4 regions of the Pseudomonas sp. BR20 genome follow, and region 2 is predicted to be linked to each of the others. Evidence: predicted binding sites of a transcription regulator. Region 2 holds the regulator's gene; each other region holds the start of a gene.
The links. The regulator FliA, encoded in region 2, starts transcription of late flagellar genes. The targets are predictions, from matches to a motif close to CTAAAGTTTNNNNNNNNNNNGCCGNTAA.

Region 1: a site for FliA is predicted at 3,547-3,574, ahead of ACHPFG_RS21910 (methyl-accepting chemotaxis protein). Genes of this name have one in related genera too.
Region 3: a site for FliA is predicted at 2,795-2,822, ahead of ACHPFG_RS15435 (methyl-accepting chemotaxis protein). Genes of this name have one in related genera too.
Region 4: a site for FliA is predicted at 4,662-4,689, ahead of ACHPFG_RS17000 (methyl-accepting chemotaxis protein). Genes of this name have one in related genera too.

What each region holds. Positions count from the first base shown of each region.
Region 1 is NZ_CP172012.1:4,772,911-4,780,457, reverse strand. It holds gene ACHPFG_RS21920 (DUF2569 domain-containing protein) at 1-256, opposite strand, end outside; gene ACHPFG_RS21915 (alpha/beta hydrolase family protein) at 337-1,377, opposite strand; gene ACHPFG_RS21910 (methyl-accepting chemotaxis protein) at 1,472-3,493, opposite strand; gene ACHPFG_RS21905 (SAVED domain-containing protein) at 4,119-5,708, shown strand; gene ACHPFG_RS21900 (hypothetical protein) at 5,731-7,005, shown strand; gene ACHPFG_RS21895 (HesA/MoeB/ThiF family protein) at 7,020-7,547, shown strand, end outside.
Region 2 is NZ_CP172012.1:4,970,054-4,977,600, reverse strand. It holds gene flhA (flagellar biosynthesis protein FlhA) at 1-774, shown strand, start outside; gene flhF (flagellar biosynthesis protein FlhF) at 787-2,103, shown strand; gene fleN (flagellar synthesis regulator FleN) at 2,209-3,042, shown strand; gene fliA (RNA polymerase sigma factor FliA) at 3,039-3,779, shown strand; gene ACHPFG_RS22815 (chemotaxis response regulator CheY) at 3,949-4,323, shown strand; gene ACHPFG_RS22810 (protein phosphatase CheZ) at 4,342-5,130, shown strand; gene ACHPFG_RS22805 (chemotaxis protein CheA) at 5,142-7,349, shown strand; gene ACHPFG_RS22800 (protein-glutamate methylesterase/protein-glutamine glutaminase) at 7,398-7,547, shown strand, end outside.
Region 3 is NZ_CP172012.1:3,337,180-3,344,726, forward strand. It holds gene ACHPFG_RS15420 (SDR family oxidoreductase) at 1-531, opposite strand, end outside; gene ACHPFG_RS15425 (multidrug effflux MFS transporter) at 632-1,840, opposite strand; partial or broken gene ACHPFG_RS15430 (MCP four helix bundle domain-containing protein) at 1,977-2,732, shown strand; gene ACHPFG_RS15435 (methyl-accepting chemotaxis protein) at 2,865-3,590, shown strand; gene rbsK (ribokinase) at 3,791-4,711, shown strand; gene fucP (L-fucose:H+ symporter permease) at 4,740-6,071, shown strand; gene ACHPFG_RS15450 (aldose 1-epimerase family protein) at 6,068-7,114, shown strand; gene deoR (DNA-binding transcriptional repressor DeoR) at 7,111-7,547, opposite strand, start outside.
Region 4 is NZ_CP172012.1:3,659,568-3,667,114, forward strand. It holds gene ACHPFG_RS16965 (MFS transporter) at 1-56, shown strand, start outside; gene ACHPFG_RS16970 (alpha/beta hydrolase family protein) at 50-1,087, opposite strand; gene ACHPFG_RS16975 (FMN-dependent NADH-azoreductase) at 1,329-1,940, opposite strand; gene ACHPFG_RS16980 (LysR substrate-binding domain-containing protein) at 2,067-2,975, shown strand; gene ACHPFG_RS16985 (MmcQ/YjbR family DNA-binding protein) at 2,972-3,328, shown strand; gene ACHPFG_RS16990 (DUF1294 domain-containing protein) at 3,317-3,700, opposite strand; gene ACHPFG_RS16995 (undecaprenyl-diphosphate phosphatase) at 3,697-4,527, opposite strand; gene ACHPFG_RS17000 (methyl-accepting chemotaxis protein) at 4,757-6,391, shown strand; gene pnuC (nicotinamide riboside transporter PnuC) at 6,509-7,072, shown strand; gene ACHPFG_RS17010 (AAA family ATPase) at 7,069-7,547, shown strand, end outside.

The DNA.
Region 1 (7,547 bases), 200 kb from region 2:
AGAACAGGTAAACCAAATAACCAAAGGCCGCGATAAAGACGGCACTAATGAGTGTTTCTGAAATAAGGATCGCGCCCCATAGGGCGTTAGTCATCGTCGTGCCGGATGAGGTGAGGATGCTGAACGAGCCATCTGCGAATATCGGGTAATACACCGCGATAAGGGCATAGCCCAGACGCGCCAAGGCTATAAACAGGCCCAAGCCAACCACGATCAACCAACCGCCCAGTCCCTTCAGTTGTTGACTTTCCTGCATGTTCGCTCCGCCGTTCAATAGAGTTAAAACAATAAATAGTCAGCCGTGTCGCGCCACGGGCTCTAAGGTCGATGGCGGCTTCACTGTCGAAACGATCGGTGTAAAAACTCACTGATCAGCCCCACCACCTGCTGCTGAATCACCGCCCTCGGCCGAGCCCCCTCGCCATCGCGGCAAATCATGCCGTCGCCTGGCGAACTCTCCTCAATCAGCGCCATGCCCCCCGGCTTGCAGATCGACATAAAGCTGAAGTGCGTGGCATCGGCGATCTCCACGTACTTCGTCGTTGCTTCAGGCAGCCGCTTGACCATGTCGGCGGACTCCAGCTGCGGGTCCATATCCTCCGACGGCACGCCCCCCGCAATCACCAGCGCCGGTACCGGCAATGCAGCCAGGCTGGCGTCGGTGAAGCCGCGCGACAGGCCCAGGTCCAAGGACACAATGGCGGTGACGCGTTTGTCGCTTAAATCGGCGGCCAACCGGGCCTTGCCGGCTGGCGTGCCGGCGGGGTTCATCTCCTGGTAACCCATGCAACCGCCAAGCTTGGGGTGGGCGCTGCAGTCGCGGCTGAACAGATCGGGGTCGAAGCGCGCCCCGGCGATTTCCAGCACGGTCCAGCCGCCAAGGGAATGGCCCACGGCGGCAATCTGGCCATTCGCGACCGCGCCAAATGGCTTCGGCTGGGCCAACACCGCGTCAATCGCGCGGCTCAGGTCGGCCGGACGTTGCCATAACTGCGCGGCGGTTTGTGGGTTGCGGTCTTTGGTGGTGGTGCCGGGGTGGTTGACCGCCGCGACGATGTAGCCCTGATGCGCCAACGCACTGGCCAGCCACACCTGCTTGCCCCAGTTACCGCCATAACCGTGGGAGAGCACCACCAGCGGATGCTCACCGGCAGCCGGTGGCGCGTCGGGCACGGCGAGGGCACCGATGAACACCGCGCTGTCGGCGATCAGCGTGGGTTTGGCGGTGGTGGTAGCGGGGTACCAGACGACCAGTTCGAGTGGTCGGTTGTTTTGCGCATCGGGCAGGGTGACGGTCTTGAAACCGACCGGGTTTTCGGCGGCGACGGCGGGAGCCGTCAGGCACAGCAATAGCAGGGAGGCGAGGGCGTTTTTCACTGTTGTTATCGTCCTTGATATGAGCGACGCATCATGCACTGAATCCCCCGTTCAGTGCCATGAGCCCCGCGCTATTTTTACCTGCCGTTAACGCCTACCCATGGGTCAACCCCGTCAACGTATCCGCAATGGTCTTGGTCCGTTGCGCCGTACCCTCCGTCGCACGGCTCGACGCCTCCAGCACATCCAACATCTCCCGCAGCGCGCCCACCCCGGTGGACTGGTCTTCAATCTGCTGGGCCACCCGCTGGATCTCACTCGACAACAAGTCGATATCCACACCAATTTCCGCCGCATTCTTGCGTGTGATTTCCGCGAGCTTGCGCACCTCGTCGGCCACTACCGCAAAGCCCCGGCCCAGGTCGCCTGCGCGCGCGGCTTCAATCGCGGCGTTGAGCGCCAGCAAATTGGTCTGCCCGGCGATCTGCTGGATCACCTGCACAATCGACTGGATACGCAAACTCGACCCCGCCAGCGTGCGCGCGCCCTCCACCGCGACATCCGCCTGGCTCGACAGCCCCTCCACCGTGGCCCCGGCCTGGGCAGACACCGTGTTCTGCTGGCCAATCGTGCCCACCAGTTCGTCCATCGAAGCGTGCAACTCACCGGAGTAATGCTTGAGCTGCGACGCGATGTCCTCATGCTGACGCTGGGCATGGGCCAACACCAGGCCCAAGTCGGCCAGGCCTTCGAAGACTGGCAGGATATTGCGGTCCAGGCCTCGGGTATTCAGGGTATTGCTGAAGTCATTGTTCTTGTACGCGGTAATCTGCTTGACCACCACATGGTTCAACCCTGCCAACTTCTTCACCTGGCGCCGTAGGAAAAATGCCTTGAACTCGCCGTAATGGGCGATGAAATTGTCCACGTATTCGTCACTGAAACTCGCGTCCTTGGCCACCCGGAAGAAGAAAATCGCCGTCAGCGTCTGGTTCAGGTTCAAGCCCAAAATCTCCCCGAAGGTCGAAAACCCCGCCAACGGCACATCCCCAAAAATGCCGGCCATGCTGCCCAGCTCGGCGCTGTTGTTCAGCCGGCGCAAGATGCAGTCATTCAAAATCCCCGCCACCGGCTGGCCACCCTTGCCGCGCAGGAACTGCTCATAGTCTAGGCGCGTCGCCTCACGCAACGGCGTACGCCGCACCATCACCAACTCCTCGCCCGGCGCCACGTCGCAAAACAACTGCACGATCTGCTGTTCGAAGTCGATACGCGCGATGGACCGCACAAACAACTCACTGCCCACCCGAATCGCAAACGAATAGTCCGCCAGCTTCGACTCCAATGCCTGCGGCGCACAACTGAACGCATCACACAGCGCCTGCACCATGCTCTTGATATTGCCGCTGCTGTCGATCACCTGGTCAATCGTGCGGTCCTCCACCGACGCGGTCAGCACACTGAAGGTCAAATCCGCCGGTTTAAAGTTCTGGCTCTTGAACACCCCAAATCGCACATGGGCCGCCGTCTTCAAGAACACGATCTGCGCATGGTTCTGATAACTGCGCTGGCCGTCATGAATCAGCGTCTTCTGGAAGTCCGACTTACCCCCGGCCGATCCCCCTACAAACAAACACGGAAACCGCCCCGACTCATACAGCGCCTCCATAAAAAACGACTCCGACGCCGACAACCCATCGAACACCACATACGCCAACGTATCGCGATGATCGATCGACGTACGCACCTGCACCCGCTTGATATTGGCCACCAACTTGGCAATCCGCTCCTGCATTCCCAACCGCTTGCCGCCACCGCGAATGTCCTCACACTCCAACGGCACCATCACCACCTCGGCCGAGGCGATCAGACTGTCGTCGAACAACTGCAACACGACCCGGTCCCAGCGCTCGCCAGTGGCGCAATACAGCGAACCGGGCGCGTTGCAGAGTTCGCCGGAGGTGGTGCATAGGCTGATGGTGGACTGGGGGAAACGGCGTTTGAGCTTGGCCGCGATGGCGTCGATGTCCAGATGCGGCGAGATAAAGCCGGTGATCAGGGTGGGGGTGATACGCAGGGCAGTGAGTGAGGCGTCCAGGTCGTTGGCAGTGCTGGTGAGCGTGGCGGTGCCTTGACGATCGGCCCGGGCTTTTTTTAGAAGGGAGAGTGGGTTCATGTGGTGGACTCGATCGAGTGGTGATGCAGGGGGTAGGCATACGGTTAGTAGGGTTATCGGCAGGTTGGGTGAGGACTGGAGGGGGAGGGTGGGGGATGCGACGGATGGACGCGGGTGTAGGGAGTTTTCCTATTACTGATAGGGGCTGCTTTCGGCCGATTGTGTTGAAAAAGTCGGCTTTCCCGAAACACTCGAATATTTAGGGATGAAAACACCTCAGTTGCACGCTGCTCTGCGAAATCCGAGTCCTGAGCCTTCTGCCAGAAATTCAGATTTCAATCTCAGGTGCGTACTTTTCTGGCGCGGAATTCGAAGCCGACTTTTTCAACAGAATCGACCAAAAGCAGGCGCTCAGAGCAGGAGCGTCAAATCAGCCCCTATTCTTCCCTTGTGGGTGAAGGGCGCCCGCCTGAACGGGGCATCATGTAAGTGAATGAGTCTTCGCCCCTTTTCTTGATTAGATCTGTTCCTGGGACATTTAGTTGACGCAGGTCACCGCACATAGGGAAAGCAGTGTGTAATTCTCCTGATGGCAAAAAAATATCAATTTGCCATTGAATATGCTTTTTTTGACCTTAACTAGAAAGTGGCCCGATTCAAAATCGATCAAAGACAAGAGCGAGAGATGACCCAACCTGCTGACGTGCTTCTGAGCGAAGCAGCTACTCCTGAGAATTTCGACGATGAGAATCTGGCGGCCTGGCTTGAAGGTCGTTTGAGCCAAAAGCATCGCGTGGCATTTATTCATGCCGGATATCTCTGCAAGGTGTTCGACCTTGATGCCCCCTGCCAAGTTCTCTATCCCGCTGATCCTGGGAAGGCCGCTACAGCTTCCCTGAAAAAGCTTGTTGGCAAGAAATTACTCCTCAGCCTTGAGCTTCCGTTTGAAGAGCTCATTGATGTTCAATTCGCTTGCGACGATTGGACCTATTGCTCTGTACTGGATAAAGCGTCGGTAAATGTGCTTGTTGCCACGCGAGATGGTTTGCTCGGGAAAACCAGTGGAAGGGGAGCAGAAATTTCAGAGAAAACGGCGCAGAAAGTATGGGCTGATGCCGGTGCCAGGTGCATGTTTCATGGTTGCAGCAAAGATTTGTCAGAGGTTCCTCTGTGGACGAAAGCAGCTCGGGTGGGATATTTGGCCCATATCGTCGCCTCGGATCCCGCAGGACCTCGGGGTAACCAGGCTGACTCTCACCGTCTTGCTGACAGCCCAGACAACATCATGCTGATGTGCGATGAACATCATCGTTTAATTGATTCTTTCGCCCCTCAGTACTACACCGCAGACGTGCTCAATGATATGCGTCAGCTTCATCGGGACACGGTTCGAAATTATCTCGATTCGTTGGCATTTCCCTATACGAAAGCGGTGACCCTGCACGCCAATCTGGCAAATGTACCGACCTACTTCCATGACTCTGAATTGATTGAGGCAATCGTTGCTACAAGACGGGCGATGTCGCCAGGGGTCATCCATTACGTTCGCCGGAAATCTCAGCGCGATGACCGTCATATCCCAGAATTCTGGCATCAGTATCTGAGAGAGCATGAGAACCAGATCAGGCAGCTAGTTTCAGGTTTTGACTCGAGTAGCAGCTCTAATACTGAAAACTTGGCTGTATTCCCGCTCCACCATATCCCGACTCTGGTTTTAGCTGGGCGCGTGATGGGCGAAGCTCAGGCTATTCAGATATTTCAGTACGACCGATCCCGAAGAAGTTGGACGTGGAACCCACAGGCTAAGTCTCATCCTCAGGGGACGTTTAGCGTAAGTTCGCTTCCGGCGGCCCATGCTCCAGAGGTGCTTATTACGCTAGAGCTTACGGCCCGTGTAGATGAGGACGCGCTTCCAACCAAGATGAAAGAGAGTTTGGATTCTGGTCGTTTGCCTTGGATTCGCGTCATATCGTCCAAGACGGGCTTCGATTGCATTGGGCATCCGGATGATCTGGATCAGTTCATGCAGGTTGCTCGCAGGGCGATCGTTCACGTTCAGGATGTGATGAGGGTGCAAAAGGTGCATTTGATTGTTGTGAGCCCCGCGAGCGTGGCCTTTCGTTTTGGGCAAATGCTGCAGGCGGGTCACCATCCTGCTTACGTCGTCTATGACCGGTCCGGTCGGGACTACGACTTTACTCCCGCATTGTCGATTACTGGCCACCATGTCTCCGCCACTGATGGGCAGCAGACTTTCACTATTCCTCTTCGATAGCTGCCTAAACGAGCCCGAGACTATGAGCACTACCAAAAGCGCAGAGCTGGTGAACTATGCCGAGCGGACACGCCCCGCTCGGTTAACAAATTCTTTTGAGGCGTTCGTTGGCCTAAGAAAGGGATTCGCGACAGATTCGCGAGATGAGCTGTTGAAATACAGCCACTGGGCCAAAGCTCTCAATGAGGCCAATTTGCACATCACTGTGCGTGAGGATGAAATTGGTGCTGCTTCAGATGCCTACCAGAAGGTAGCTGAGCATTTGGCCGCCAATCTCTCTTGGCCTCCCGAAGCAATATTGATTCGGACGCAAGGTTCCGTAAGTACTAAGACCTTGATTCGTTCGCCTAATGGTGGTGAGAAGTTCGATATTGACGCGGTGTGCCAAGTGGATATCTCTCGAGTCGAAGCTACGAATCCGATGGGTTTCTTCGAGTCCATTGGTCGAGCTTTGGTGGAGTTGGAGGCGCAAGCTAAAAGGCGTTGCTGGAATCTGCCCTTTCCTAATGAGCGCTTTTACCTCGAATTTACTCCCTCCGTACCTCTGAACACGATACCGACCCAGACGCTGCAAGCTATGGCTCCGCGATACAGCGCTTCGCGATACGCGAAAACCGCACTTGCGGTCGTAGATACCCCTACCAAAGACTGGAAAACCTCGAACCCGGCGGGGATAAGTCAATGGGTAGACGACACGGCGAAGAGGCCTCTCATTCTGGAGATTGCGATGGAGGCGTATGCGGCTGATCGAGCAAGAGCCAGCGTTTCTCCTGTGCCTGACCAGACGGTAGAGATCACCGATACCCTCCGAGTAGCCATTCGCCTGTTTAAGCGCCATCGGGATATGTGTGCGAAGCGTCAGATCATTGATTCGAGCACGAAACCAATTTCCGTCATTATCGTGACGCTACTCACTACTTGCTATGAGGGGTTTGCTGACTTAGGTCGATCCTTTGAGCACCCAGTAGAGTTGCTGGCCGCGCTCGCGGACCTCCTGCCTCACTTGGTCTTGAAGCTTGACGGTAAGTACCGAATTGATAACCCGACAGTTGAAGGGGAAAACTTCGCGGAGAAGTGGAACGATGATGATGGCGAGCGCTACAGATCGTTCAAGACTTGGTGCGACACGCTTTCGGCAGACCTTAAAACGATTCTTGCGTTGACCGATCAGCAGGCTGTTGCGAAGCAGGTGCGTGAGGTTTTCGGAATCCCCGCCCCGTCAGGTGGTGGCAGCGGTCTCCCTAGCATTCAGCCTCCAGCGCCTAGAGCAACACCCGCAACCAGCGGTTTGGCATAATCTTTGGGGAACTGATGGGATTAGATCTTACCTTTTTGCGTGAGCAATTCCCGGCTTTACAGCCCGTCGCAGTAAGTCGGGAGGCTGGCGCTACTGCATACCAACTGTCATTGCCCTCTCTTCCACAGGAGAGAGCGTTCAAGTGGGTAGAGTTGCGCCTGCCTAGGGGGTTTCCCGAGCATGGCAGAGCATTTATCCAGCTATCTCCCGATGCAATTCTGCATGTACCGCATCTTGATGGGGCGGGAGTGCTCTGCATTGGGGGAGAGCCTGGGCCTGGTCTGGGTTACTCCGCAGAGGAGAGGATTTTACTGCTCTTACACTCCTACTTGGAGCAGTTCCTAAGACCATGGCTGAATGGTGATCTGGATGAAGATTTTGGGGCTGAAGCGCTCAACTATTGGGCGATAGAGGTAGCACGCGCGCGTTCGAACACCGACCCAGTAAGCGCGGTGTGGACCGTTGACTCTCCTCCTACGAAGGCAATGGTTAGAAATGGGCTGCTATTAACCCCAAGGCGGGTCATTATCGCAGCCGATGAG
Region 2 (7,547 bases):
CAGGTGTTCGGCAGCCTCAACGGCATTACCGCCAAAGATCCGGCTTTTGGCCTGGAGGCGGTGTGGATCGAAATCAGCCAGCGCAGCCAGGCGCAGTCCCTGGGCTACACCGTGGTGGACGCCAGTACCGTGGTCGCCACTCACCTCAACCAGATTCTCTACAAGCACTCCCACGAGCTGATCGGCCACGAAGAAGTCCAGCAATTGATGGGCTTGCTCGGCAAGGCCTCGCCAAAACTGGCGGAAGAACTGGTGCCGGGCGTGCTGTCGTTGTCGCAACTGCTCAAGGTGCTGCAGGCGCTGCTGGCCGAACAGGTGCCGGTACGCGACATCCGCAGCATTGCCGAGGCTATCGCCAACAATGCCGCCAAGAGTCAAGATACCGCCGCGTTGGTGGCGGCGGTGCGTGTCGGATTGTCCCGCGCAATCGTGCAAAGCATTGTAGGGCTTGACTCCGAGCTGCCTGTGATCACCTTGGAACCAAGGTTGGAACAGATATTGCTCAATAGTATTCAGAAGGCAGGACAAGGCCAGGAAGAGGGCGTTCTGCTGGAACCAAGCATGGCTGAGAAACTGCAGCGTTCGTTGATCGACGCCGCACAGCGCCAGGAAATGCAGGGCCAGCCGGTGATTCTGCTGGTGGCGGGTCCGGTCCGGGCGATGTTGTCGCGGTTTGGACGTCTGGCAGTACCGAATTTGCACGTCTTGGCTTATCAGGAAATTCCTGACAACAAGCAAGTGACTATCGTCGCGACAGTAGGGCCCAACGGCTGAGGGTAGTGGGTTATGCAAGTTAAGCGTTTTTTCGCCGCCGATATGCGTCAGGCCATGAAACTGGTCCGCGATGAGCTGGGCGCCGATGCCGCGATTATCGGTAACCGTCGTATTGCCGGCGGTGTCGAGCTGACGGCTGCCCTGGACTACACCCCCTCGGCATTGGCGCCGCGTGTGCCGAACATGGAACTTGAAGACGAGCTGCGCAAGACCGCTTCGCGCATCGTCTCGGCCCAGGCTGAACTGAGCATGCGTGGCGACAGCGATGCCACCACCAATCGCCAGTTGTTTGCCGGCCTGCCGCTGACCGCCGCCGAGCCGCTGGTTGAGCCAACGTTCATCGAACCGCCGCGTCCTGCTGCGCCAGCCCCGGCCGCCGCAGTTGACCAGCGTGTCTTCGACTCGATGCGTTTTGAACTCAACGGCCTGCGCGAACTGCTGGAAGTGCAACTGGGTTCGCTGGCCTGGACCCAATTGCAAGGCAGCAAACCGCAACAGGCCAACCTGTGGCGCCGCCTGCAACGCATCGGCCTGTCCGGCCCGTTGTCCCGCGACCTGCTGGCCCTGACCACCGAAATCGAAGAGCCTCGCCAGGCCTGGCGCATGTTGCTGGCCCACCTGGCGCGGATGATCAGCACCCCGGAAATCGAACCCCTGGAAGAGGGCGGCGTGATTGCCATGGTCGGCCCTGCCGGCATGGGCAAGACCACCACCCTGGCCAAGCTGGCGGCGCGTTATGTGCTCAAGTACGGCGCGAATAACATCGCGCTGGTGAGCATGGACAGCTACCGCATCGGCGCCCAGGAACAGCTCAAGACCCTGGGCCGCATCCTCAATGTGCCGGTCACCCACGTCGACCCGGGCCAGTCTCTGGCCAACGCGCTCGATCCGCTGCTGCGCAAGCGTGTGGTGCTGATCGATACCGCCGGCCTGCAAGCCAGTGATCCGGCGTTGCGCATGCAACTGGAAAGCCTGGCCGGGCGTGGCATCAAATCGAAAAATTACCTGGTGCTTGCAACCACCAGCCAGAAACAGGTTCTTACCGCTGCGTACCATAGCTACAAGCGTTGCGGTCTGGCCGGTTGCATCCTGACTAAACTGGATGAAACCGCCAGCCTGGGCGAAGTGTTGAGCCTGGCTATCAGCCATGAACTACCGGTTGCCTATCTGACCGACGGGCCGCGCATCCCGGATGACTTGCATCTGCCGCGCCGTCATCAGTTGGTCAGCCGCGCCGTCAGCGTGCAAATGCAAGAAGAGCCTAGCGAGGAAGCGATGGCCGATATGTTCGCCGACCTTTACCACAACCCGGCAAAACGGGTGGGTTGAGGCGCGATGAACACCGTGAAATGTACCTACATCGATGGTCTGCAAGCGATTCACGCGGCCAAGCCATGTAGCCTGCGTCTAAGCAAGACAAGGTAAAGAAATAAAATGGGCAGCATGCATCCCGTACAGGTGATCGCGGTGACCGGCGGCAAAGGTGGCGTCGGAAAAACTAACGTGTCAGTGAATTTGTCCCTGGCCCTGGCAGAGCTTGGCCGTCGCGTCATGCTGCTGGATGCTGACCTGGGGCTGGCGAACGTCGACGTTCTGCTGGGACTGACGCCTAAACACACCCTTGCCGATGTGATCGAGGGGCGCTGTGAGCTGCGCGATGTGCTGCTCCAGGGCCCTGGCGGGATCCGTATCGTGCCGGCCGCCTCCGGCACCCAGAGCATGGTGCACCTGAGCCCGGCGCAGCATGCCGGCCTGATCCAGGCCTTCAGTGACATCGGCGACAACCTCGACGTGCTGGTGATCGACACCGCCGCCGGGATCGGCGAGTCCGTGGTCAGCTTCGTGCGCGCGGCGCAGGAAGTCTTGCTGGTGGTCTGCGATGAACCCACCTCGATCACCGACGCCTACGCCCTGATCAAACTACTTAACCGTGACTACGGCATGAACCGCTTCCGCGTCCTGGCCAACATGGCCCAGAGCCCGCAGGAAGGTCGCAACCTGTTCGCCAAGTTGACCAAGGTCACGGATCGCTTTCTCGATGTCGCCTTACAATACGTCGGTGCAGTTCCCTACGACGAGTGTGTGCGCAAGGCTGTGCAAAAGCAGCGTGCAGTCTACGAAGCGTTCCCTCGTTCCAAATGCGCATTGGCGTTCAAGGCTATTGCCCAGAAGGTCGATACCTGGCCGTTGCCTGCCAACCCTCGGGGGCATCTGGAGTTTTTCGTCGAGCGATTGGTGCATCAGACGAGCGCAGGACCGGTGCTATGACAGCGAACGGCTATAACGCATACAAGAAGTCTGCCCGTGACAGCCAGGGCGAGTTGATCGAGCGCTATGCGCCACTGGTCAAGCGGATTGCCTATCACCTGCTGGCACGCCTGCCCGCCAGTGTCCAGGTCGAAGACCTGATCCAGGCGGGCATGATCGGCCTGCTCGAAGTGTCGACCAAGTACGACGCGAGCAAGGGCGCGAGTTTCGAGACGTATGCGGGGATCCGCATCCGTGGTGCGATGCTCGACGAAGTGCGCAAAGGTGACTGGGCGCCGCGTTCGGTGCACCGCAATACACGCATGGTCAGTGACGCAATTCGTGCAATTGAAGCAAAAACCGGTCGCGACGCTAAAGATCACGAAGTTGCGGCCGAACTCCAATTGAGTCTCGACGATTATTACGGGATTTTGAACGATACCTTGGGCAGCCGCCTGTTCAGTTTCGACGACCTGTTGCAGGACGGCGAACACGAAGGGCTGCATGAGGACGGCGCGAGCACGCATATGGAGCCGTCGCGTGACCTGGAAGATGAGCGTTTCCAGGGGGCGTTGGCGGACGCCATTGCCAACTTGCCGGAGCGTGAGCGGTTGGTGTTGGCGCTGTACTACGACGAAGAGCTGAACCTCAAGGAAATCGGTGAGGTCCTGGGGGTCAGCGAATCGCGTGTCAGCCAGTTGCACAGCCAGTGCGCGGCCCGCTTGCGGGGGCGTTTGGGAGAGTGGCGAGCGCGCTGACAGGCAGTGTGGGGAGCACTGCAAAGCGATACCGCGAAGGTGATTGGCCTTCGCGGGTTCGACCCGTGGTGCCCCTGGCAGTCCTTGTTGTGTATGCCTGTTGATTGAAATGGCGCGTCCAGGTGCTGGGCGCGTTTAAGACTGCTTGGAGGTCGAATTGGACAAGAACATGAAAATCCTCATCGTTGATGACTTCTCAACGATGCGGCGGATCATAAAAAACCTGTTGCGTGACCTGGGGTTCACAAACACGGTCGAGGCGGATGATGGCCTTACGGCGATTCCGATCCTCAACAGCGGGAGCATCGACTTTCTGGTAACGGACTGGAACATGCCGGGCATGACCGGTATCGACTTGTTGCGCCACGTGCGTGCCGACGAAAAATTGCGCAGCCTTCCCGTGTTGATGGTGACCGCCGAAGCCAAGCGTGAACAGATCATCGAAGCCGCCCAAGCCGGGGTCAACGGTTACGTGGTTAAACCATTCACTGCACAGGCCTTGAAAGAGAAGATCGAAAAGATCTTCGAACGCATCCACGGCTGATGCCATCGCGGGGGAGCTATGGAGCATAAAGAAACGTCACAGGGCGACTTTGAGTCGACCCTGAAAAAGCATGCTCACCAGTTGGTCGACAGCCTTGAAAAAGGCCATTTCGGCGACGCGGTGCAGTTAATCCATGAGCTTAACCAGACCCGTGACCGCGGCCTGTACCAGGAAGTGGGCAAGCTCACACGCGAGCTGCACAGTGCAATCGTCAATTTCCAGATTGACCCGCACATGCCCCAGGCCGAAGAGATTTCGCAGATCACCGACGCCACCGAACGCCTGTCCTATGTGGTCAGGCTGACTGAGGCGGCGGCCAACCGCACCATGGACCTGGTGGAAAACGCCACGCCCCTGGTCAACGGCATGGCCACGGAAGCCCAGGCGCTCAGCGTTGACTGGGGCCGCTTCATGCGCCGTGAAGTCGGTGCAGAAGAGTTTCGTGAGCTGGCCCGTCGGGTTGAGGGTTTTTTGTCACGCAGTGAGCAGGAAAACCGCACGGTTTCCAGCAACCTCAATGACATTCTGCTGGCCCAGGATTACCAGGACCTGACCGGTCAGGTGATCAAGCGTGTGACCCAGTTGGTCACCGAAGTGGAAAGCAACCTGCTCAAATTGGTACTCATGGCCGGCCAGGTCGACCGTTTTGCCGGCATCGAACATGACCGCGAAGCGATCCTCTCTGAAAAAGATCCACAAAAACATCTCGCCAAGGGTGAAGGTCCGCAGATTCATGCCGATAAACGTGAAGACGTTGTGTCAGGTCAGGATGACGTAGATGACCTGTTATCCAGTTTAGGCTTCTAAGGAGCACCCACATGAGCTTCGGCGCCGATGAAGAGATCCTTCAGGATTTCCTTGTAGAGGCCGGCGAAATTTTAGAGCAACTGTCCGAACAACTGGTCGAGCTGGAAAGCCGCCCGGATGATGCGAACCTGCTCAATGCAATTTTTCGCGGTTTTCATACTGTAAAAGGGGGCGCCGGCTTCCTCCAGCTCCATGAGCTGGTGGAGTGCTGCCACATCGCCGAGAACGTGTTCGACATCCTGCGCAAGGGTGAGCGTCACGTTGATTCGGAGTTGATGGACGTGATTCTCGAAGCACTGGATGCGGTCAACGGGATGTTCAGCGAAGTGCGCGAACGTGCCCCGATCACCGCAGCCACCCCGGAACTGCTGGCCGCCCTGGCGCGCTATGCCGAGCCGGCCGATACCTCGGCAGCGCCGGTGGTCGAAGCCGCACCGGAACCGGTGGTGGAGCCTGAAGCGGATGTGACGGACAGCGAGTTCGAGCAACTGCTCAACTCCCTCAGTGCCGTCAAGGCCGAGGCCGAAGCGCCGGCTGCCGTTGCCCCGGCTGCCGCGCCGAGCAGCGAAGACATTACCGACGCTGAGTTCGAGTCTTTGCTCGACCAATTGCACGGCAAGGGCCAGTTCGCTGCCGATGCCGTGGCGCCTGCCGGTGCCGCCGCCGATGCTGCGGATGTGCCTGCCGCTTCTGCCAGCACCGACATCACTGACGATGAATTCGAAGCGTTGCTCGACCAGTTGCATGGCAAGGGCAACTTCGCGGCCGATGCCTTGCCGGCAGTCGCCGCTAAGGCCGCAACACCGGCTGCCGGTGCCAAGCCTGCGGACGATGGGTTGATCTCCGATCACGAATTCGAAGCACTGCTGGACGATCTGCACGGCAAGGGTAAGTTCACCGAAGTCGCCCCAGCCGCCGCTGCGGCCACGGCGGCACCGGTTGCCGCCAAAGCCGCCGCGCCCGCCGCCAAGCCTGCGCCTGCGCCGGCTGCTGCCCCGGCTCCAGCGCGTGCCGCAGCGGCCCCGGTCGCGGAAAAACCGGCCAGTGAAGCCGAAACCACCGTCCGGGTCGATACCGCGCGCCTGGACGACATCATGAACATGGTCGGCGAGCTGGTACTGGTGCGTAACCGCCTGGTGCGCCTGGGCCTGAGCAGTGGCGATGAAGCCATGCAGAAGGCCGTGTCGAACCTCGACGTGGTCACCGCCGACCTGCAAACCGCGGTGATGAAAACGCGGATGCAACCGATCAAGAAAGTCTTCGGCCGCTTCCCGCGCCTGGTTCGCGACCTCGCGCGCCAACTGAAGAAAGAGATCAACCTGGAACTGGTGGGTGAAGAAACCGACCTCGACAAAAACCTTGTCGAGGCCCTGGCCGACCCGCTGGTCCACTTGGTGCGCAACGCTGTCGACCACGGTGTCGAAACCCCGGAAGAACGCGAAGCCTCGGGCAAGTCCCGTGGTGGCAAGGTGATCCTGGCGGCAGAGCAGGAAGGCGACCACATCCTGCTGTCGATCACCGATGACGGCAAGGGCATGGACCCGACGATTCTGCGCAATATTGCCGTCAAGCGTGGCGTGATGGACAAGGACGCCGCCGACCGCCTGACCGACACCGAGTGCTACAACCTGATCTTCGCCCCTGGCTTCTCGACCAAAACCGAGATTTCCGACGTGTCGGGCCGTGGCGTGGGCATGGACGTGGTGAAGACCAAGATCAGCCAGCTCAACGGCTCGATCAACATCTACTCGACCAAGGGCCAGGGCTCCAAGATCGTCATCAAGGTGCCGTTGACCTTGGCGATCATGCCAACCCTGATGGTGATGCTGGGCAACCAGGCATTCGCCTTCCCGCTGGTCAACGTCAACGAGATCTTCCACCTCGATCTGTCGCGCACCAACGTGGTCGACGGCCAGGAAGTGGTGATCGTACGGGACAAGGCGTTGCCGCTGTTCTACCTCAAGCGCTGGTTGGTTGCTTCGGCTGCCCATGAAGAGCAGCGCGAAGGCCATGTGGTGATTCTCTCCGTGGGCACCCAGCGTATCGGCTTTGTCGTCGATCAACTGGTTGGCCAGGAAGAAGTGGTCATCAAGCCTTTGGGCAAAATGCTGCAGGGAACCCCGGGCATGTCGGGTGCGACCATCACCGGTGACGGTCGGATCGCGCTGATTCTCGATGTTCCGAGCATGCTCAAGCGTTACGCCGCTCGGCGTATTTGATTCTGGTGGGGCACGGCGGTATTGCCCACCCCACCTAACGGAGTGTTTATGGCAGTCAAGGTCCTGGTGGTGGACGATTCGGGTTTCTTCCGCCGCCGCGTCTCGGAAATTCTTTCCGCCGATCCAAGCATCCAGGTGGTCGGCACGGCCACCAACGGCAAAGAGGCGATTGATCAAGCCATTGCGTTGAAGCCGGAC
Region 3 (7,547 bases), 1.6 Mb from region 2:
GCTGGTGTTGATGATCGAACTGCCGGCCTTCATATGCGGCAGCGCGGCCTTGCAGATGCGAAACATCGCAGTGATGTTGATATCGAAGGTCTTGACCCATTCCTCATCCTCGATCTCTTCGAGCGTCTCGTGGGTCATCTGGAACGCAGCGTTATTCACCAGCACGTCGATGCGCCCGAACTGTTCTACGGTCTTGTCGACCAGCGCCTGGCAGGTGGCTTTTTGCGCGATGTCACCGGGCAGCAAAAGGCACTGGCGGCCAGCTTCTTCAACCCAGCGTGCGGTTTCCCTGGCGTCTTCGTGTTCGTCCAGGTAGGCGATGGCGACGTCAGCCCCTTCACGGGCAAAGGCGATGGCCACCGCGCGGCCGATGCCGCTGTCGGCACCGGTGATCAAGGCGATCTTGTTGGCCAACCGGCCGGAGCCCTTGTAACTCTGTTCCCCGCAGTCCGGGTACGGGTCCATTTTGCGCTGGGTACCGGGCACGTTTTGCGCTTGAGGGGCAAAGGGTGGGCGTGGGTAGTCAGTCATTTCCAATCTCCATAGGTTTCGAGCGGTGCTATGGGATTAGTAGTTTCATGGCCGGCGATAGTTGTAATGGATGCCGGCCAGGCCCGACGAGTGGTACCCCTCAGGAGGAGGGTGGGGCGCTCGCCAAGTGCGTCGGCAGACGGCGCAAGGTCCACAGGACGGTGAGCATCGCCGCCACGGCACACAACGCGATGCCTGTCAGCATCGGCGCCGGTGTATGGTCGGCAAACACCCCGACCAGCGTCATCGACACTGCGGCGGTAATCATCTGGATCGCCCCCAGCAGGGCCGAGGCGGAGCCCGCCACTGTGCCGTGATCCTCCAGCGACAGCACCCCGGCCGCCGGCAACAGCAGGCCGAGAAAACCGAAGCCGATAAACAGCAGCGCCATCATCCAGGGCAGGCTATCGACCCACAGCGTGGTGGCCGCCAGCACGATCATGACGGCGGCCACCGCGGTTACCGACCAGCGAATCAGCGGCGCCAGGCCGAAGCGGGCGCTCAGGCGAGCGGTGAGTTGGCTCATGGCGAAGAACGACGCAGCGTTCAGCGCAAAACACAGGCTGAATTGCGTCGGTGTCAGGCCGAAGTACTCGATATATACGAACGGCGCACTGCCAATAAACACAAAGAAGGTGGCCAGGCCAAAACCGCATACCACCGACAAACCGATAAAAACCGGATCGCGCAGCAACGCACCGTAGCTGGCGAACGCCGTGCCCAGGGTCTTGCCCAAACGCCGTTCGGCCGGGTGGGTCTCAGGCAGTTGCACAATGGTCATGACCAGGCACGCGACGGACACCACCGCCAGCACGGCAAACACTTCACGCCAACTCCAGATAGAGATAACCAGGCTGCCGGCCAGCGGCGCGAGAATCGGCGAGACACTCATCACCAGCATCAGCAAGGCCATCAGCCGCGCGGCTTCATGGCCTGTATACAGGTCACGCACAATCGCGCGGGGAATCACCATCCCGGCACACGCACCGAACGCCTGCACGGCACGAAAGCCGATCAGCACTTCAATGGTAGGCGCCAGCGCGCAGCCGATACTGCCCACCGCAAAGATCAGCAGCCCGGCGTAAATCGGCGGCTTGCGCCCGAACACATCACTGATCGGGCCGTAGAACAGCTGGCACACGCCGATGATCATGAAGAACACTGTCAGGCTCATCTGTACCGCCGCCGGCGAGGCGTGCAGGCTGGCGCCCAGGGTCGGCAGGGCGGGCAGGTAGATGTCGATGGCGAACGGGCCGACGGCGGTGATCAGCCCGAGCAGCAGGGCGAGGTGGGCGATACTTCGAGACATGGGCAGTTCCGGGCAGAGCAAAAGTCGATCAGATTAAGGGATTCGCGCAGATCTGCAAACTTAGGCTTCACTAACTGAGATTGATGCCGATAACGGTAAGAACGTTGCTTTGACTGTCGGGTATGGGGATGTGGGCATGACGATCAAATTACGCTTGATGTTATTGATTGCCACCGGGCTGCTCACGGCCCTGGTCATGAGCCTGGCCGGCTACCTGGGAAACGCCCGGATGAGCGAGGCGGTGCAGGATAGCGAGGTGAGCATGACGGTCCTGCGCAACCATATGGAAGCCGACATGATGCACGACGCCCTGCGCGCCGACGTGTTTTCCGCCATGCTCGTGGGGTTGGGGAAAAGCATCAGCAGCAAGGACGAGGTCAACACTTCGTTGAAGGAACACGCCGAGCACTTCAGAGAGGTACTGGGGGACAACCTTAAGCTGCCGCTGGAGGCCACGATCAAGACCAGCCTGGAAAAAATCAGACCCAGCCTGGACACCTACATCAGTGCCGCGGAGCGCATCGTCGCGTTGGCCCTGGACAATCCTGAAGCCGCTCGCGGGGAACTGGACACCTTCAACAAGGCGTTTTCCCAGCTGGAAGATCAAATGGCGGCCTTGAGCGAGCTGATCGAGAGCAATACCCAACTGACCAGCACCAGTACGCGGCAGACCATCAGTCACGCCAATTTAACCTTGGCCGCCGTGCTGATCGCCAGCCTGTTACTGCTGCTGGCGCAAGGGCGCTGGGTCATCTTGAGCATCATGGGGCCGCTGCAGACCGCCAGCCGCATCGCCGCGAGTATCGCCCGTGGCAACTTGAGCGAGCCGATCGTCGAACCCAAGCGCAAGGACGAAGCCAGTTCGTTGATCCGCAACCTCGCCATCATGCAGCGAGATCTACGCGGCATGATCGAGGTGGTGCGCAGTAATGCCCATGGCGTCAATGGCATGAGCGAACGGTTGAGCCAGGGGTGCCATGAAGTCGCTGGCAGCAGTCAGCAGCAAAGCGCGGCCGCCAGCACCATGGCGGCAGCGGCGAGTGAAATGACCGCCAGTATCGAAGAGATTACCCGACATGCCGGGCGTGCCCTGGACATGGCCAACCAGGCTGAAGCCTTGGCCAAGGACGGCGGCCGGGTGATCCACCAGGTGGTGAAGGACATGGACGGCATTGCCCGTTCAGCGCAGCAATCGGCCCAGGTCATTCGTACGCTGGATAAGGAGTCCGAGGCGATCTTCAGCATTATCCAAGTGATCAAGGGCATCGCTGACCAAACCAACCTGTTGGCCCTGAACGCCGCGATTGAGGCCGCCCGCGCCGGCGAACAGGGGCGCGGCTTTGCGGTGGTCGCCGATGAAGTTCGCAGCCTGGCGGGTCGCACCAGCGCCTCGACCCAGGAAATTGCCAACATGGTCGGGCGTATCCAGCAAAACACCCGGGAAGCGGTGACCAGCATGGAGGAGGGCGTCACCCAGGTGGATAAAGGCATGGCGGTGACTGCCGAGGTGGAGCGAGCGATCCGCGATATTCTGCAGGCCACCCTGAATACGACCGAGTTGGTGAACGACATCTCGCGCACCATCGGTGAACAAAGCCTGGCCAGCAACGAAATCTCCCACCAGGTGGAGATGATTGCAGGAATGTCGGAAAACAACAGCCGTATCATCGGAGAAACCGCCTCGACCACCGATGAGCTGGCCGGGTTGGCCGGCAAGTTGTCGCATTCCGTGGATCGCTTCAGCTTGTAACGCAACACAGACCTGATAAACGCTTTATGGACCGGCCCCCTGTGGGCCGGTTTTTTTTTGCCCGGTCCACCGGCCCACCCGCAAGGATCATTGATCAGTCACTGCAAAAAAAGATTGAATATTCACATGCAATGTTATTTAAATAACAAAACAAGAGCGCCACGACCTGCCTGGTCGTGCTGCAACAAGGTGGAACAGCAATGAGCAAGATCGCAGTCATCGGCAGCAATATGGTGGATCTGATCACCTACATCGAGCGCATGCCAGCCCAGGGCGAAACCCTGGAAGCGCCTGGCTTTGCCCTCGGGTGTGGCGGCAAGGGGGCGAACCAGGCGGTGGCGGCAGCCAAGCTTGGGGCGCAGGTGCTGATGCTGAGCAAGGTCGGCGACGACATGTTTGCCGACAACACCCTGGCCAACTTCCAGCGTTTTGGTATCGACACCCGTTATGTCCAGCGGGTGCCTGGGGTTTCCAGCGGCGTCGCGCCGATTTTTGTGCGGGCCGACTCCCACAACAGCATTCTGATCGTCAAAGGCGCCAATGCGCATTTGTTGCCGGCGGACATCGACGCGGCGGCCGCCAACCTGCGCGAGTGCACGCTGATCGTGCTGCAGTTGGAGATCAATCTGGAGACGGTCTACTACGCCATCGAATTTGCGCATCGGCACGGCATCGCGGTGCTGCTCAATCCGGCACCGGCCCTGGCCGGCCTGAGTGGGGAGCACCTCGCGTTGCTGGATTTCCTGATCCCCAACGAATCGGAACTGGCGTTGATCACCGGCCAGGTCGTGGACTCGCCGGATGCCGCCCAACGCGCCGCGCGCACGCTGGTGGCCAGCGGCATTCGCCACGTGATCGTCACCCTCGGCGAACACGGCGCGTTGTACGTGGGAGAGGAGGGGGAATTCCGGGTGCCGGGCCGAAAGGTCGTGGCACGTGACACCACGGGCGCCGGGGATGCCTTTATCGGTTGCTTTATTCAGCACTGGAGCCGCGACGGCGGTATCCGACAGGCCATGGAACAGGCCGTGGCGTATTCCGCCTGCTCAGTCATGGCGCTGGGCACCCAGACGTCTTATCCCGACAGCCAAGCGTTCGCTCGTTTCCAGCAACAGCAGTAACACTCTCAAACCAGCCCGGAGAACAATAATGAACAAACCTGCGCTGCAACAGACACCCGATGGTTTCTACCTGAACCGCACGCCCTGGTTCGCCTTTATCCTGCTGTGCAGCATCTTTGCCCTGTGGGCCGCGGCGGCGAGCATGAACGACGTGCTGATCGCACACTTCAAGAAGGCGTTTTTGCTCAGTGATTTCCAGACCGCCTTTGTGCAATCGGCGTTTTACCTGGGCTACTTTTTCGTGGCGATTCCGGCGGCGATGGTGGTGCGTCGTTTCAGCTACAAGAGCACGATCCTGATCGGCTTGCTGCTGTACATGTTCGGTTGCCTGCTGTTTTTCCCGGCGGCGTCAACGGCCAAGTACGGCATGTTCCTGCTGGCGTTGTTTGTGATTGCCGCCGGCCTGTCGTTCCTGGAAACCGCCTGCAATACCTACTCGACCCTGATGGGCCCGCGGGAAACCGGGACGCGGCGCTTGAACATCTCGCAGACTTTCCACCCCTTCGGCGCGATGGCCGGGGTGTACGTCGGCAGCTTCGTGATGTTCAAGGACACCGACGCCACCACGGAACAACTGACGCAGATGAGCGCCTCCGAGGCCGCTGTGCAGCAGTTGCAAATGATCCAGTCCACGCTGTTGCCCTACAAGTGGATGATTGCCGTGCTGGTGCTGATGTTTATCCTGGTCGCCATCACCCGATTCCCCGCCTGCAAGGGCAATAAACCCGCTGACAGCAAGCCTGGCAGCCTGCGCCAAAGCCTGGGTCGGTTGTGGCGTAACCCGCGTTTTACCTTTGGCGTATTGGCGCAGTTTCTCTACGTGGGCGCGCAGGTCGGCGTGTGGAGTTTCACCATTCGCCTGGCCATGCAAATGGGTGGAATGAACGAGCGCAGCGCTTCATGGTTTTTGCTGACCACCTTTGCCGCCTACTTTGTCGGCAAGATGATCGCCAACCTGTTGATGCGCCGCCTGCACCCGGCCAAGGTCCTGGCGATCTACGGTGTGCTGTGCATTGTGCTGCTGGCCTACACCATTCTGGTGCCGAACATTTCGGCGGTGTATGCAGCGGTCGGCGTGAGTATTTTCCTCGGCCCGTGCTGGCCGACCATTTACGGCCTGACCATCGATGGCCTGGGTGAAGACACCGGCGTCGGCGGTTCATTGCTGGTGATGAGCATCGTAGGCGGCGGGGTGATTCCAATCTTCCAGGGCCTGTTGTCCGACGCCAGCGGCGGCAACATGCAACTGGCTTACAGCGTGCCGTTGCTGTGCTTTATCGTGATCGTGATGTATGCGCTCAAATGCATGCGCCAATCCGCGACCTTGCCTTCGGGCGCAGCAGCGGCGGTGGCCTCATGAACACGCGTATCCCGCTGTATCCCGCGGTGTTTAGCGAGCAGGAAAAGATCCTGTTGCAGTCTGAGGATTTCAAGGTGAGCGCCTGGACCTACCCGTCCGGCGTGCTGGCCGTGAGCCTGGAGAACAGCCGTGGACGCCTGGTGGTGCTGCCTTATCAAGGGCAGATGATCTGGTCGGCGGTGTTCGACGGCTGCGACCTGACCATGAGCAACCTGTTCGAGCAACCTCGGCCCAGCCCGACGGTCATCGATACCTATGGCTGCTTCATGTTTCACAGTGGCCTGCTGCGCAACGGTTGCCCGGCGCCGGATGACACCCACGCCTTGCATGGCGAAATGCCTTGCGCCCCGATGGACTCGGCGTGGCTGGAAATCGGCGAGGGCTTTGTGCGCCTGGGCGGTCGCTATCAATACGCCAAGGGCTTCGGCGATCGCTACCGGGCGTGCCCCAGCGTGACCCTGCGCGCCGACTCGGCTTTGTTCGATATCGACATGGAGGTGACGAACCTGGCCGGCAAGCCTATGGAGTTGATGTACATGGCCCACATGAACTACGCCTTTGTTGCCGATGCGCGGTTTGTCGAGCCATTGGGCATGCAGCGCCTGCGCCTGCGTACCAGTATTCCTGACCACGTCAAGCCGACGCCGGACTGGAGCGCCTACATGGCGCAATTGGCTGAGCAGCCCGGGCAGTTGACGTGTCTCGATAAGCCGGCGTTGTACGACCCTGAAATCGTGTTTTTCTTCGACGGCGTCGGCACAGATGCCACCGGCCAGGCGCATTTCCTGCTGGATCACCCCGATGGCGCGGCGTTCTACACCCGCTATCTGCCCGAACAATTCGAGCACGCCGCACGCTGGATCCTGCACACGCCGGATCAGCAAGTGGCGGCGTTCGTGCTGCCATCCACGTGCGAACCCGAGGGCTATAACGCCGAGAAAGCCAAAGGCCACGTGCGTCTGCTGGCGGCGGGAGCCAGCGCCTCGTTCAGTGTGACCACCGGTTATCTGAGTGCGCAGGAACGGTTGCGGTTGCTGGGTTAAACCAGCAATTGCGCGCCGTGGGCCTGGATGGCTTCCTTGTAGCTGCGGGGGATTTTCTTGTCGCTGACCACGTACTGAAAGTCCTCCAGGGTGGCGAAGTGAGCCGTGCGCACCGTGTCGAACTTGCTGAAGTCGGCGAGCAACACGCGTTGCTGGGCCTGGCGCATGACCTTTTGCTTGACCTCGACCTCGTTGAAGTTGAAGCACGTCACGCCGAATTCCTGGCTGACACCCGCGGCAGTCACGAAGGCCCAGGTCAGGCGCACGCTGTCGAGGATGCTGCTTTCGGCCGTGTTTTCAAACACCTGGTTCTTGCGGTGAAAGGTCCCGCCGCACAACACGATGTGGCAGTTGGGCTTGCCATGCAGCTTAAGCAGCACGTTCAGCGAGCTGCACACCGCAGTGAATTCCAGCTCATCGGGGATGAAGTCAA
Region 4 (7,547 bases), 1.3 Mb from region 2:
TGTTGTCGGTCACGGCGCTGGGCGTGACCTTGCTGCTCAAGCGCCGCGCTTACTGATCGGCGGTCTGCAAGCCGGCGCGGGTAGATTGACCGAGGGTGTGGGTGAAAAAACGCCCGGCCTCGGAGATCAGGTCGCGGTGGATGCCTTCACGGTCGACACCGTCGGCATCGGTGCAGATAGCCGGCATGGCGGCCAGTTGATCGCTGTCACACGGGGCCATGAACACGAAGTGCCCTGCCCCCGCCAGCAACTTGAAGTCCGGCGGCTCCGGCAGTTTGCGCGCCAGGGCGGCGGCGTTTTTGTCCACCGCCACCAACTTGTCGCCGTCGCCGCTGTAGAGCAGAACCGGCACGTGCACATCCGCCAGGGTATGGCGGCCGAACATCAGGCTCAACGGCGCCATCAACATGAGTGCGTGGATACGCGGGTCGGATTGCGGTTGCAGGTCGTCACGGTCCACCACCAGCTCGCCTTTGGTGGTGCAGGCATCACGATCTTCGGGACGTTCCTGGCAATAGCGGCGCAGGCGATCGAAGTCGGGCTTGGCCCCCGCCAGGATCAACGCAGTCTCGCCACCGGCCGAATAACCGATAACCCCCACCTGGTCGACGTTGACGAACGGCGACAGCATCGGGTCGGCCAGGGTCGCGGTGATCGCTTCGGAAATCTGGATCGGCCGGCCGTACAGGTTACTCACCGTGCCCAGGCGGCTGTGATCCTTGTAGTTATCACCAGGGTGCAGCACCGCCACCACCACAAAGCCTTTGCGCGCCAGGGAGGTGGCCAGGTCATGCAGGGCCAACGGCGTACCGGTGTTGCCATGGGACAGCATCAGCATCGGGAAACGCCCAATGGCGATCTTGGAATCTTCGGTAGCCGCGACGTGATAGGGACCCAGTTGTGTGCTGTGTTCATCGTCGGTGGACGGGTAGAACGCCACCGCTTTCATCGGTTGCAGATCCAGCGGGTCGAGAAAGGTCATACGATGGAAGCCCACACTCCAATGGGGGTGCGGCGCAGGCGCGGCGTGCACTGAAATCAGGCCGCCGAGCAGGGAAAGAACCATAACGGCACAAAGACGCATCATGAGGATGTCCACCTTTGCTACGTGACCACGTTCAACACCCGCGGCATGTCTATTTGAAAGGTCCATGGTTCAAGGTACTCACACTGGGTGATAAACCCATGCGTGCATAACCTGGGCCAAAGTAATGACAGCGAGTAAACGAAAAAACTCCGTACGCCGGTCGTTTAAACGCGACCAGAATACAGAGTTTAGGCGCCCGGCTTCAGATTGAAACCGAGCGAAGGCGAAATTTACACAAGTCTTACGCGGCAGCGAACAATTGTTCGTTGATGAGTACGTTCGCGTCGCTCAAGGATTTGCTGCGCACTTCATCACCGTAGGCCAGGCCGTGGGCGCGTACGAATTCGATGTCGGTAATGCCAAGGAACCCCAGCATCACTTTCAGGTATTCCTCGTGGGCAACCCCGCTAGCCTGGCCAACGTGCATGCCGCCGGAGGTGGAAACAACGATGACTTTCTTGTTACCGCACAGGCCTTCAGGGCCGGCTTCGGTGTAACGGAAGGTCTGACCGGCGACGGCGATGCGGTCGATCCAGGCTTTCAATTGGGTTGGAATGGTGAAGTTGTACATCGGCGCAGCCAATACCACGGCATCGGCAGCGAGGAACTCAGCCAGGGTCTTGGCACTGAGGTCGGCCTCGTGCTGTTGTGCGGCGTCACGCAGTTCGGCGGCAGTGCTCAGGGCACCCAGGGTCGCGCCGGAGAAGTGGTTGATGCCTTCGCTGGCGAGGTCACGGTAGGTCACTTCCACACCTGGCTCGGCCGCTTGCCAGGCCTTGACTACGCCAGCGCTGAGCTGACGGGAAGCCGAGTTGTCGCCGAGGATGCTGGAATCGATGTGCAACAGTTTCATGGTGGATCTCCGAGTGTGGGATCGACAGTGGCGATCAGATGGTGGTGATGCTACGCATGAAACCAATAGTCGATAAGTCGCCTTAAATGCGATAGTTTGTCCCACTGACAGGACAATAGGCTGACCATGCAAGACCTCAACGACCTCTACTATTTCGCCAAAGTCGTCGAAGCCGGAGGCTTCGCGGCGGCCGGGCGGCTTTTGGGTATTCCCAAGTCGCGGCTGTCGCGGCGTATCGCCGAACTGGAAGAGCGCCTCGGCGCGCGCCTGCTGCAACGCACCACGCGGCAACTGACCCTGACCGCCGTTGGCGAGCGCTACCTGCGCCACTGCCAGGCGATGCTGCTGGAGGCGGAAATGGCCGACGAGGCCGTCGCCAGCATGTCCAGCGAGCCACGCGGGCGGCTGCGGGTCAGCTGCCCGGTGGGCATGGCACAGCACATCCTTCCGGAACTGGTCGCCGGATTTCTCGCCGCTCACCCCCAGGTACAACTGGAGATGACCCTGGTCAACCGCCGTGTCGACCTGGTCGCCGAAGGCATCGACGTGGCGCTGCGCGTGCGTGAACTCGGTGATGAGGACCCGCTGCTGGTCACCAAGCGCCTGCGCCAGGCCCAGACCGTGCTGGTCGCCAGCCCCGAACTGATGCGCGGGCGCCAGATCAACACCCTCGACGACCTCAAGCAACTGCCTATACTCGGCGCCCTGGAACCAGACCGCCTGGTGCATCAGCGCATCCTTGACCCCCAGGGCAACCCACACGATCTGGCGATGGAAGCCCGCCTGGGCATCGACGACTTCATCGTGCGCAAGGCCAGCGCCGTCATGGGCCTGGGCTTTACGGTGCTGCCGATGATGTACTGCGAAGAGGAATTGGCCAACGGTCGGTTGGTGCAACTGCTGCCGCAATGGTCGTTGCCGGGCGGCTGGCTCCAGGCCGTCTACCCGCATCGCCGTGGCGTGCTGCCGGCGATTCGGGCCTGGATCGATTACCTGGAAGAAGGCTTTAAGAGCTGCGGAGACCGCTTGCTATGAAGATGACCGAAGCACACGTCGCGAGTTTCTGCCTGAGCCTGCCCGGCGCGCGGGAAGACTACAAATGGGGTGGCGTGCGGGTGTTCTCGATAGCGGGCAACAAGATGTTCGCCCTGCAAAATCTGCGCGGCGACTCGCTGGCGTTCAAGGTCGACAAGGAATTGTTCCTCGGCCATGTGGACCGCCCTGGCATCCACCCGGCGCCGTACCTGGCACGCGCGCAGTGGATCATCATGAACACGCCCTACCCGCTGGGCGCCGAGGAACTGCGCGGCTTGTTGCAGCGCTCCCACCAGTTGGTGGTGAGCAAACTGCCCAAGCGCACGCAGGTCGGCTTGCTGCTAGAAAACTGACAGTAGCGTGCCACCGAGGAACAACTGGTCCAGCCAGAACACCTGGTGCAACAGCACGATCACCCAGAACAGCACCTGGTAAGACACCTTGCGCGTCTTGTGCCGGAACACCTGCTGGGCAATCAATGCCCCCGGCCAACCGCCCGCCAGCTCCACGGCGTGGAGGATGTTCTCCGGGGTGCGCCAGCTGTCGGTGCGGGCCTTGCGCTTGTCGCTCCAATACAGGAAGAACGCCAGCACGCTGACCACGCCGTAGGCCGCCAACGGAAGTACCGTTTCACCGCGCAGCCACACCAACACCGAACCCAGCAGCGGCGCCGTGCACAGCAGCACAAAAATCGCCGCTTTCAGACGTGGGTGTTGAATCATCATGCCTTGGCCGCAGCCCAGTCGATCCAACCGAATTGCCACGTCGCCAGGATCAGCAGGCCGAACGCAATACGGTACCAGGCAAATGCCGCGTAGCTATGGCTGGCAATGAACTTGAGCAGGCCCTTGACCGCGATCATCGCGAAGATGAACGAGGTGACGAAGCCAATGGCGAACACTGGCAGGTCCGCCGGCTGGAACAGGTCGCGGTATTTGTAGCCCGAGTACACCGCCGCACCGACCATGGTCGGCATGGCCAGGAAGAACGAAAACTCGGTAGCGGTCTTGCGCGACAGGCCGAACAGCAGGCCGCCGATGATGGTCGAGCCGGAGCGCGACGTACCCGGGATCATCGCCAGGCACTGGGCAAAACCGACCTTGAGCGCATCTTTCCAGGTGATGTCATCGACGCTTTCGGCGTGCACTTCATGCTCGCGGCGCTCGGCCCACAGCATGACGATGCCGCCGATCACCAACGCAGCGGCCACGGTGATCGGGTTGAACAGGTAATGGTGGATCAGGTCGGCAAAGATCACCCCCAGCACCACGGCCGGCAGGAACGCGATCAGCAGGTTGACCGTGAAGCGCTGAGCGTTGCGCTGGGTCGGCAAACCGGTGACCACATCGAGGATCTTGCGCCGGAATTCCCAGACCACCGCGAGGATCGCACCCAGCTGGATGATGATATTGAACGCCATGGCACGTTCGCCGCCGAAGTCGAGCAAATCGGCGACGATAATCTGGTGTCCGGTGCTGGAGATCGGCAGGAACTCGGTAAGCCCCTCCACTACGCCAAGAATCAATGCCTGAATGGCTGTCCAAAAATCCATGCTTCCCCCAAAGGTCATGCCCTGTGGCATGCCTTATCAATCTTTTAATGGTTCACTGACGAGCGCACTGAAGGCCCGGTGTTGACCATGGGTCAATGCCGGTCTGCAAAAATTCTGTGAAAAATCAGGCAGTACTCAGGTTTTGCGATTTCAGGCCGAAAGCCTATCAGACAAGGCGTAAAAGTCGATGCGACGCCCACAATTATAAAAAGCCCGGAGTGACAGGACGATGAACAGTTTGCGTAATATGTCGATCAGCCGACGCCTCTGGTTGATCCTGATCGTCGCCGTGCTGATGCTGATGGCCCTGGGTTTGCTGATGCTCAAGCAGATCCACGACGACCTTTACCAGGCCAAGCGCCAGCAGACCCAGCACGTGGTCCAGACCGCCAGCGGGATCCTGACGTTTTATCACAGTCTCGAAACCACCGGGGTGATGACCCGCGAGGCCGCGCAAAAACAAGCCCTGAGCGCGGTGCGCGGCTTGCGCTATGACCACGACGACTATTTCTGGATCAACGACCTCACCCCCGTGATGATCATGCACCCGGCCAACCCGAAGCTGGACGGCCAGAACCTCTCGGCCATCCGCGATCCCGACGGGTTTGCCGTGTTCAACGAGTTCGTGATCCTCGCCAAGGCCAAGGGCGCCGGCATCATCAACTACCGCTGGCCGAAGCCGGGCGCCGATGCGCCGGTGGCGAAAACCTCGTATATCCAGTTGTTCGAACCCTGGGGCTGGATCATCGGCTCCGGCGTGTACGTGGACGATGTGCAGGCCGAGTTCAACGGCCAGGTGTGGAAGGCCTCGTTTATCGGTCTGGGCATCGCCGTGGTAATGGCCCTGCTGGTATCGCTGATTGCCCGCAGCATCGTGCGCCCCTTGCAGGACGCAGTGAACGCCATGGGTAATATCGCCAGCGGCGAAAGCGACCTGACCCGCAGCCTCGACACCCACGGCCGGGACGAGGTTACCCAGCTGTCCCAACACTTCAACAGTTTCACTGCCAAGCTGCGCCAGGTCGTCAGCCAGTTGCAGGTGTGCGCCAACGCCCTGGGCCAGTCCTCCACGGAACTGGGCAACAACGCGACCCAGGCCCATGACCGCAGCCAGCAACAGTCCCAGCAGATGGAACTGGTGGCCACCGCCATCAATGAAGTCACCTACGGCGTGCAGGACGTGGCCAAGAACGCCGAACACGCCGCCAGCGAAATGCGCGATGCCCAGGCTCAGGCCCAGCAAGGCCAGGTCAATATCGACAGTAGCCTGCAGCAGATCGACCAGCTTTCCACCACCATCAGCGAGGCCGTGGAAGTGATCCGCACCTTGTCCAGCGAAAGCACACAGATCGGTGGCGTGCTGGAAGTGATCCGCTCCATCGCCGACCAGACCAACCTGCTGGCGCTCAACGCCGCCATCGAAGCGGCACGCGCCGGGGAACAAGGCCGTGGTTTTGCCGTGGTGGCCGATGAAGTCCGCCTGCTGGCCCAGCGCACGCAAAAATCCACCGCCGAGATCCAGGCGATGATCGAGCGTCTGCAAGGTCACTCGGAAGCCGCGGTCAAGGTGATCAGCGACAGCCACAGCGCCTCGCAACTGACCATCGAACAAGCCGGCCAGGCCGGTGCCAGCCTCACCGCCATCGGCCAGGCGCTGCACAACCTCAACGGCCTGAATGCGTCGATTGCCAGCGCCACCCTGCAACAGGCCCATGTGGTGGAAGACATCAACCAGAACGTCACCCAGGCTGCGAGCTTGTCCCACAGCACCGCGCTGGCGGCGGAACAGTCCAACGTGGCCAGCGTGCACTTACGCGGGCTGAGCGAGCAGCTCGACGGCCTCTTGCGCCAGTTCAAGGTCTAACACCGCTCCAAATGAGGGAGGGGGCTTGCCCTCTCCCACATTTGCCCTACTGTGTTTTGAAGATTGCTGGCCTCTGGTTACAATCCCCGCCCTCTCCCACTCTCCCAAGGAACTGCCATGTCCGGGCTTGAACTGTTCGCCGCCGCCCTGGGGGTGATCGCTGTCTGGCTGACGGTCAAGCAAAACCCCTGGTGCTGGCCCATCGGCCTGGTGATGGTGTTGCTGTACACCTGGGTGTTCTATGACGTGAAGCTCTATTCCGACATGCTGCTGCAGGTGGTCTACGCCGCCTTGCAAGTCTATGGCTGGTGGCAGTGGACCCGCGCCGGCGAGGTCAGGCAAGGACGCCAGGTCACCCGCCTGGGTTGGCCCGCAATCATGACCAGCATGGTCATTGGTGCGGTCGGCAGCCTGCTGCTGGGCGCTGCGATGGCGCACTGGACCGATGCCGCCCAGCCCTGGCTCGACGCCGCCCTCACCGGATTCAGCCTGGTGGCGCAAATGTGGATGGCGCAGAAACGCGTGCAGTGCTGGCCGCTGTGGATTGCCGTGGACGTGATTTTCGTCGGGCTGTTCCTCTACAAGGGCTTGTATCTCACGGCTGCGCTCTATGCCCTGTTCACCGTGATCGCCGTGCAAGGCTGGCGTGAATGGCGCGCCGACCCGGCGTTGCAACCATGAAGGTGGTCGTACTGGCCGGCCCCGAATCCAGCGGTAAAAGCTGGCTGGCCGCCGAGCTGCACGCGCATTTTGGCGGTTTGATGGTGCGTGAATACGTGCGCGATTTCATGGACCATCACCAGCGCGACACCACCCTGGCGGATATTCCAGCCATCGCCCACGGCCAACTGGCCTGGGAAGATGCCGCCCGCGCCCGGCAGCCGCACCTGCTGGTTCTCGATACGCACCTGCTGACCAATAAACTGTGGAGCCAGACCCTGTTCGGCGACTACCCGGCATGGCTCGACGACGAACTGCTGGCCCGGCAGTACGACCTGCACCTGCTGCTGTCGCCGGATGATGTGGAATGGACCGCCGACGGTCAACGCTGCCAACCTGAACTGGCCGACCGCCAGGCGTTTTTCCAGGACAGCCTGGCGTGGATGCAGGCGCATCGACAGGCGGTGGTGGTCATCAGGGGGAGTTGGGAGGAGCG